2 linked regions of the Oligoflexus sp. genome follow. The protein of the gene in region 1 binds, or shares a complex with, the protein of each later gene. Links are inferred from orthologs where the notes say so. Each region holds a gene or a part of one and is shown on either strand. Other genes may lie near its edges.

Region 1 (3,379 bases):
GCAGCGTACCACCGCTGTCCGGGGCCCAACACAGAGGAGTACTCGATGCAGAATAAGGGCAATGAAGTTCGCGTGACTGCAAAAACCTTGGATCAAGCTCTTTCCGAGGCCGCGACTCGTTTGCAAGTGGACCAGAATCAACTCGATTACAGAGTGGTATCGCAGGGAAGCGGGGGCCTTTTCTCCTTTCTTGCCAAAAAAATAGAGATCGCCGCCTGGAAGAAGGATCTCGACATCGACGAGCTGATGACCGACGACGGTCAGGAAAGCGAAGGCGAAGTGGAAGCCTTGAGCCCGGAGGAAGTCGATGCTCTGAAGCGCGATCTGCAAAAATTCTGTCAGGATATTTGCAGCGCCATCAGCAATAAGCCCGTGACGGTGAAAGCGGAACTCGATGGCAACCGCCTGATCCTTGATTGTGATGATGAATACCTTGCTGGTCAGATGATGAAGAACAGCAAGCTGGCCGAAGCCCTGGAACATATCCTGCGCAAAAAACCCCGGCATATCAAACGCGAACTGCCTTTCCGCATTTTCGTGGACGTGCAGGGCGTGCGCCGCAAGCGTGAGACTGATCTGGTGGAGCTGGCTCGTGATCTTTCCGAGAAAGTGCACGAAAACAAGCGCCCTATCGTTTTGAATTACAAAAGCTCGTATGATCGCAAGATCATTCATATGGCTCTGGATAAAGACGATCGCGTCTATACGAAATCCATCGGTACGGGTCCCAACCGCAAGTTGATGATCCTGCCGATTCGCAAAAAAGATGAACCCGAGTATGGTGATGAACGCTAACGATCCGAAAAGGTCAGAAACATCGTCGCCAACTGCAAGCCCGGCATCTGCCGGGCTTCGCTTTGTGGGCGAACCGATCGCTGCACTGGCCACCACCCCTGGTGCTTCAGCCGTTGCCTTGATCCGCATGAGCGGTGAGGGCTGTCTTCCCCTTCTGGAAAAACTTCTGCGCCGTCGTGCGAAAGCCGCCCCTGCGCCTCGTATGATGATGATGGCTCACTTCATGGATCCTGAGCAGCAAACCGTGGTGGATGAGCTGATGACCGCGGTCTTTCATGGTCCGGCATCGTTTACCGGCGAGGACTCGGCGGAGCTTTACTGTCACGGCGGGCCTTACATTGTGGGCCGCATTCTCAAGATCCTCTATAGCCATGGTTTCCGTCCGGCGGAACCTGGGGAATTCACGCGCCGCGCCTTCCTTCACGGAAAAATGGACCTGAGTTCGGCGGAAGGCATCAAGCAGCTGGTCGAAGCCCAGACGGAGCAGCAGTGGCTCGCGGCGCGGCAGCTGGCGACCGGACGTTTCGCGCGCACGATTGAAGACCTGAGGGCGAGCCTTGTGGAATCCATGGCCTATCTCGCAGCGCGCATTGATTTTCCGGATGAGGGCGATACGCAGGACGTGGACCTTTCCATGGTGCATGAACGCGTGGAAAAAGTCATGAAGCGCATTCAAAAGCTCGAAGAGAGTTACGGCAGTGGGCGCGTGGCCGCGCAGGGCCTGATGGTGACCATTTTGGGCCGACCGAATATGGGCAAATCCACGCTGATGAATACGCTGCTGGGAAAAGAGCGGGCGATCGTTACGGAACATGCCGGCACCACCCGCGATTACCTGGAAGAGCCTTGTCGTATCAAAGGCCGCTTGATTCGTTTGGTGGATACCGCTGGTGTGCGTGATGCCAAGGATGCGGTCGAGAAGGTGGGTATCGCCCGCGGACTTGAGCTGGCCCAGGAGTCGGATCTTATTCTTCTTTTGAATGCAGCCGATGCCGGGCCCGAAGATCGTGCGGAAACCGACCGTTTGGAGTCAGAGCTGGGCCAGGAGCGCTGTGTGCGCGTTCTCACGAAATCCGACCTTGGCGTTCCCGCGTGGGCCAACAATTATGTGACCATTTCCTGCAAGGCCGAACGGGGACTTGAACAACTGGAACAAGAGATTGTAAAAAGAGTTGACGGTTTTGTGGGAAAACTCAGCGAAGAACCCTTCGTGAGTTCCGCTCGTCATCTTGCTGCATTGCAAACCGCCAAGGCGGATCTTATCGCGTATTTTACTGCCGAGGAGGCGGGCCATTACGATGAGCTTTTGGCCTTTGAGCTGCAAAATGCGGCCCGGGCCTTGAGCAGTATCCTTGGCACCATTGATGTCGAGGACGTATTGGATAAAATCTTTCGAGATTTTTGCGTCGGGAAATAAAACGACCTTATGCTTTCCGGCCAAAAATAGCTTAGACTTCAATGGGCTCTCCCCATACAATTGAGGAGAGTCGAGATTTTCCGCAAAAAAGTCGAAAACGTAAAAGGCGTCGGGCACGCGTGCAGTCGACCTTTCTCGAAACGCGGGGCCCAGAATCGCCAATCATAAGGGGGAGACCATGGGCTTTGAAGCTTTCTTTCAGGCGCTCCAGGAACGGCGATTTCCCCTGGATTTTCCGGGGCATTTTATCGGTGGCGAATGGAGCCTCGACTCCAAGTCTGAGGTATTACAGGGATCTTTCAATCCCTCCCGCGGTGACGCCATCGTCAAAGTCTTAGTCAGCAAGAAAATTGTGGAATCCGCTATAGACGCGGCAGATTTAGCTCAGAAGGAGCTGTCCGCCCTGCCTATGGAAAAGCGCGTCGAGTATCTGAAACGCCTCAGGCAGGTGATTACGGACTACCAGAGCCTGATCGTGGATGCTCTTTGCATTGAGGCCGGGAAACCGCGCTGGGAGGCCCAGGCCGACTTTCATAGTGCCTGCCAGCAGCTGGATGCGGTTTTGGCGGAAAGCGGCCGGATTCGCGAATCGCTGCTCGGCCCTGTGCAGCTGGCCTGGCCGGATACCGAGTTCAACCTGCAGTCCAACGGCATAACCGTTGCGTTCCTGCCCTTCTCCACACCCCTTGCCACCTTTGTGCAGAGCTTTGCCGGAGCCATGATCGCAGGTTCACCCCTGCTCGCCATGCCTTCATCCCATGCTGTGCTGTCGGGCGTGCTCTTTGGTTGTGTGGTGAATCAGCTGGAACTGCCCAGGGGTGCGGTGAACCTTGTCTTCGGTAACTACCAGACCTTTGTGAAGACCTTGCAGGATAAGAGAATCCAGGCAGTGATCTATTCGGGATCACGGGAACATTGTGATACGATTCGTCGTGATTACATGGGACAGATTACGCGGGCACTGCTGCTGCAGTCAGGTGGCAAGAACGCGGTGATTATCGACAGCGAAGCGGACATCAAAGAATCCGTGCGCTGCGTGATGTATGGCGTGATCAAGAACGCTGGTCAGCTGAATACCTCGACCAGTCGGGTTTATATTCATGAATCCCAGATCGAGGAATTCAAAAAGGAAATGGTTCGTGCGGTGCGGGCGCTCAAGATCGGTCC
Region 2 (3,248 bases), on another replicon or contig:
CCAGCGGCACCCGTGCTACATTTCGCGGCAGATCCTCGGGATTGTGATCGGCATCAAAAAGATGCCGCAGTCGCGCCATCAAAGGACGCAGCGCTGTGAGTTGAATATGATGAAACTCAACCTCCAGAGCCTCCTTGGCAAAGGTCACGGACAGCTGCCCGGGCTTTTGCTTCCCTGCTGGCACATAGCGAGCATAGGACGTCTCATCCACTCGCTCCACGCCATAGGTTTGATGACGCCGCAGAAAGCCGAGGATCGTGACCCAATCATAAGGAGGACGCACGGACAAACGCAGCCGCAGTCCCGCATTGGAATCCTCGGCAATACCCTTGCGAAACGCTGACGGCGGCCGTTGATAAAGCTCCTGAAACGCCTCGTTGAATCGTCTTATGGATTGAAAACCAGCCGCAAACGCAATCTCTGTCAGCGGCAGCTGCGTTTCCACGATCAGCTGCCTTGCAAGATGCAGGCGTCGATGCCCCATGATAGCAACGGGTGATGCCCCCAGATGCTCCAGAAAAAGACGCCGCAGATGCCGTTCACTCATGCCGAGGCTTTCCGCAAGGTCGGCAACAGAAAGCGCCTCGCCCGCCCGCTCATCCATGAGGCGCAGAGCCCGCGCTACTGAGACGCCTGTTCCTTCCCAGCGTTGACTGCCGGGCGCAAGGTCCGGACGACAGCGGAGGCAGGGCCGAAATCCGGCCTTTTCCGCTTCCGTGGAGCTTTTGAAGATGCGTATGTTTTCGGGTTTGGGACGCGCCGGGCAGATGGGACGGCAGTAGATCCTGGTCGTGATCACGCCCCAGTAGAAGCGTCCGTCGTAGCGTGGGTCCCGGCGTTCGATGATTTTTCGAAAATTATGTTCGTCTCTCGTTCTCATGAGCGCATCCTACGACAGCCGTGGACGGAGCACTGGCGGTTTTCGGACCTGATCACTTACATCGTGATATGAACGTGCAGAATCTGAATGGCCGCCGGTGTCAAACCGGAAATCCGCGACGCCTGACCCAGGTTATGCGGACGGTGTTTTTTCAGTTTCTCCACGACTTCACGGCTCAGTCCCGAGACACTTTCAAAGGCGAACTCGGCGGGAATCTTCACGCGCTCCAGCTGCTCCGAGCTGCGAATCGCGCGGCGTTCCCGATCGATATAGCCTTCGTATTTAATTTCGATTTCCAGGCGGCGCAGAACCGCACGATCATAGTTCTGCAGCATGGGCACATGCGGCAGAAGATCGAAGATGGAAACCTTGGGTTTGCGCAGGATCGCATCCAGACGCGTTCCAATATTGTCCTTGGCATCCAGCATCTCGGCCGGCAACTGATAAGGCCCGATGGTCGTGCTCTTGACCAGCTCGGACAGTTCCTCCAAAGATTTCTGACGCGTGACGAAGCCCGAATAATCATCGTCCTGCACAAGGCCAATGGTCCGGCCGATATTGGTCAGGCGCAGGTCGGCATTGTCTTCCCGCAGGAAAAGGCGATGCTCCGCGCGCGAGGTGAACATGCGGTACGGTTCCTGCGTTCCCTTGGTGACAAGGTCATCCACCAGAACCCCGATATAGGCTTCGGAACGGCTTAAAATAAGGCCTTCCCGATCCCCTGCCTTCAGCGCGGCGTTGATGCCGGCCATCAGACCCTGGGCGGCGGCTTCTTCATATCCGGTCGTGCCATTGATCTGGCCTGCCAGGAAAAGTCCGCTGAGTTTCTTCGTTTCAAGCGTCGCTTTCAATTCCGTCGGGTCTACGAAATCATACTCGATCGCGTAACCGGGGCGGATGATCTCCGCATTTTCAAGACCCCGCACCGTCCGCACGAATTCCAGCTGGGCCCGGAGCGGCAGCGAGGTGGACAGACCGTTCGGATACACTTCGCAGGTATCATAACCCTGCGGCTCCAGGAAAATCTGATGCTCCTGGCGGTCGGCAAACTTCACAACCTTGTCTTCGATCGAAGGGCAGTAGCGCGGACCGATGCCCACGATTTCACCACTGTAAAGCGGCGACTCGCTCAGATACTTGCGGATCACATCATGGGTCCGCGGGTTCGTGTAGGTGATATGCATCGGGATCAAAGGCTGGGTGATCGCCTTGGTCGAGAAACTGAAGGGGATGATGTCTTCATCCGAATGCTGCGCCTCGCACACCGACCAGTCGATCGTCTTGCCATCAAGACGGGGTGTGGTCCCGGTTTTCAGGCGGCCCACGCGGAAGCCGAAATGACGAATGGCTTCGGCCAGACCCACGGAAGGCGCGTCACCTGCGCGTCCCGCAGAAATTTTTTGATTCCCGATATGGATCAGGCCGTTCAAAAAAGTGCCCGTCGTGATCACAACGGTTCGGCTATGAAACTTACCAAAAAGACGCGTCTCAACGCCAACCACGGAAGGCGCTTGACTGTCGTTGTCAATTAAAAGTCCCTCAACACTGTCCTGACGAATGTGCAGATGAGGCGTATTCTCCAGAGTGTGCTTCATGTAGCGGCGGTAGAGGTCCATGTCCGCCTGCGCGCGTGACGACCAAATGGCTGGACCTTTCTTGCGGTTCAGAATCCGGTACTGGATCCCGGTCGCATCGATGGCCTTGCCCATCTGTCCGCCGAGCGCGTCGATTTCCTTGACCAGATGACCCTTGGCGGTCCCGCCAATCGCGGGGTTGCAGGACATGGCGGCAATGCGATCCACAACCTGAGTCACCAAAAGAGTCTTACGGCCCATGCGTGCCGCCGCCAAAGCGGCTTCACAACCGGCGTGGCCTCCGCCTATCACAATGACATCAAACTGCGTCATGTTTTACCTTTCTTGTCCTGCCTGGGTCAGGGATTTTTCACTTGTCAAACGGCCCTGTCCACGGAAATCTGGTACTAACTTAATAAGTCAAACAAGACAAGAACAGATGCGTTAAAACCCACTCCAAACGCGGTGAGCGAAGCTTACATCATGAGCTTTACGCCTTATTTTCAAGGGCTTTGGCTTGCTTGCTATTTTCAAACCATTCCAGTATTTCTTGGTGCTCATGTACCCGCGTAGGCTGATTTGAGCTGCAAATCATACCCAGGACAAAAAGGAAGGATAGGATGGCTATTTTTGAAGATCTAACCACCATGGGTCACGAACAGGTTGTCTTCTGCCATGACAAAACTACAGGGCTGAAGGCGATTATCGCCATTCACGATACCACCCTGGGGCCCGCTCTTGGTGGTTGCCGTATGTGGGATTACAAGTCCGAAGAGGAAGCGCTGCGCGATGTG

What was found. The genes of interacting proteins can lie anywhere in the genome.
Region 2: the proteins of mnmE (region 1) and mnmG are in contact, whole or in part, in a solved structure (PDB 9HIP), measured with the Escherichia coli proteins. The link is inferred for Oligoflexus sp. from one-to-one orthologs.

Annotation. Positions count from the first base shown.
Region 1 is NZ_DASTAT010000140.1:39,124-42,502, forward strand. The notes cover bases 9-2,998. They hold mnmE (tRNA uridine-5-carboxymethylaminomethyl(34) synthesis GTPase MnmE), read left to right. Parts: upstream 9-784; coding sequence 785-2,212; downstream 2,213-2,998. Other genes in these bases: VFO10_RS29210 (R3H domain-containing nucleic acid-binding protein), read left to right, coding at 46-795; VFO10_RS29220 (aldehyde dehydrogenase family protein), read left to right, coding at 2,391-2,998. Also shown: more of VFO10_RS29220, read left to right, coding at 2,999-3,379. UniProt on the Escherichia coli protein: Exhibits a very high intrinsic GTPase hydrolysis rate. Involved in the addition of a carboxymethylaminomethyl (cmnm) group at the wobble position (U34) of certain tRNAs, forming tRNA-cmnm(5)s(2)U34.
Region 2 is NZ_DASTAT010000076.1:51,933-55,180, reverse strand. What follows is about bases 363-3,248. They hold mnmG (tRNA uridine-5-carboxymethylaminomethyl(34) synthesis enzyme MnmG), read right to left. Parts: upstream 2,788-3,248; coding sequence 937-2,787; downstream 363-936. Other genes in these bases: VFO10_RS17370 (Glu/Leu/Phe/Val dehydrogenase dimerization domain-containing protein), read left to right, coding at 3,075-3,248; VFO10_RS17380 (Ada metal-binding domain-containing protein), read right to left, coding at 363-880. Outside these bases: more of VFO10_RS17380, read right to left, coding at 1-362. UniProt on the Escherichia coli protein: NAD-binding protein involved in the addition of a carboxymethylaminomethyl (cmnm) group at the wobble position (U34) of certain tRNAs, forming tRNA-cmnm(5)s(2)U34.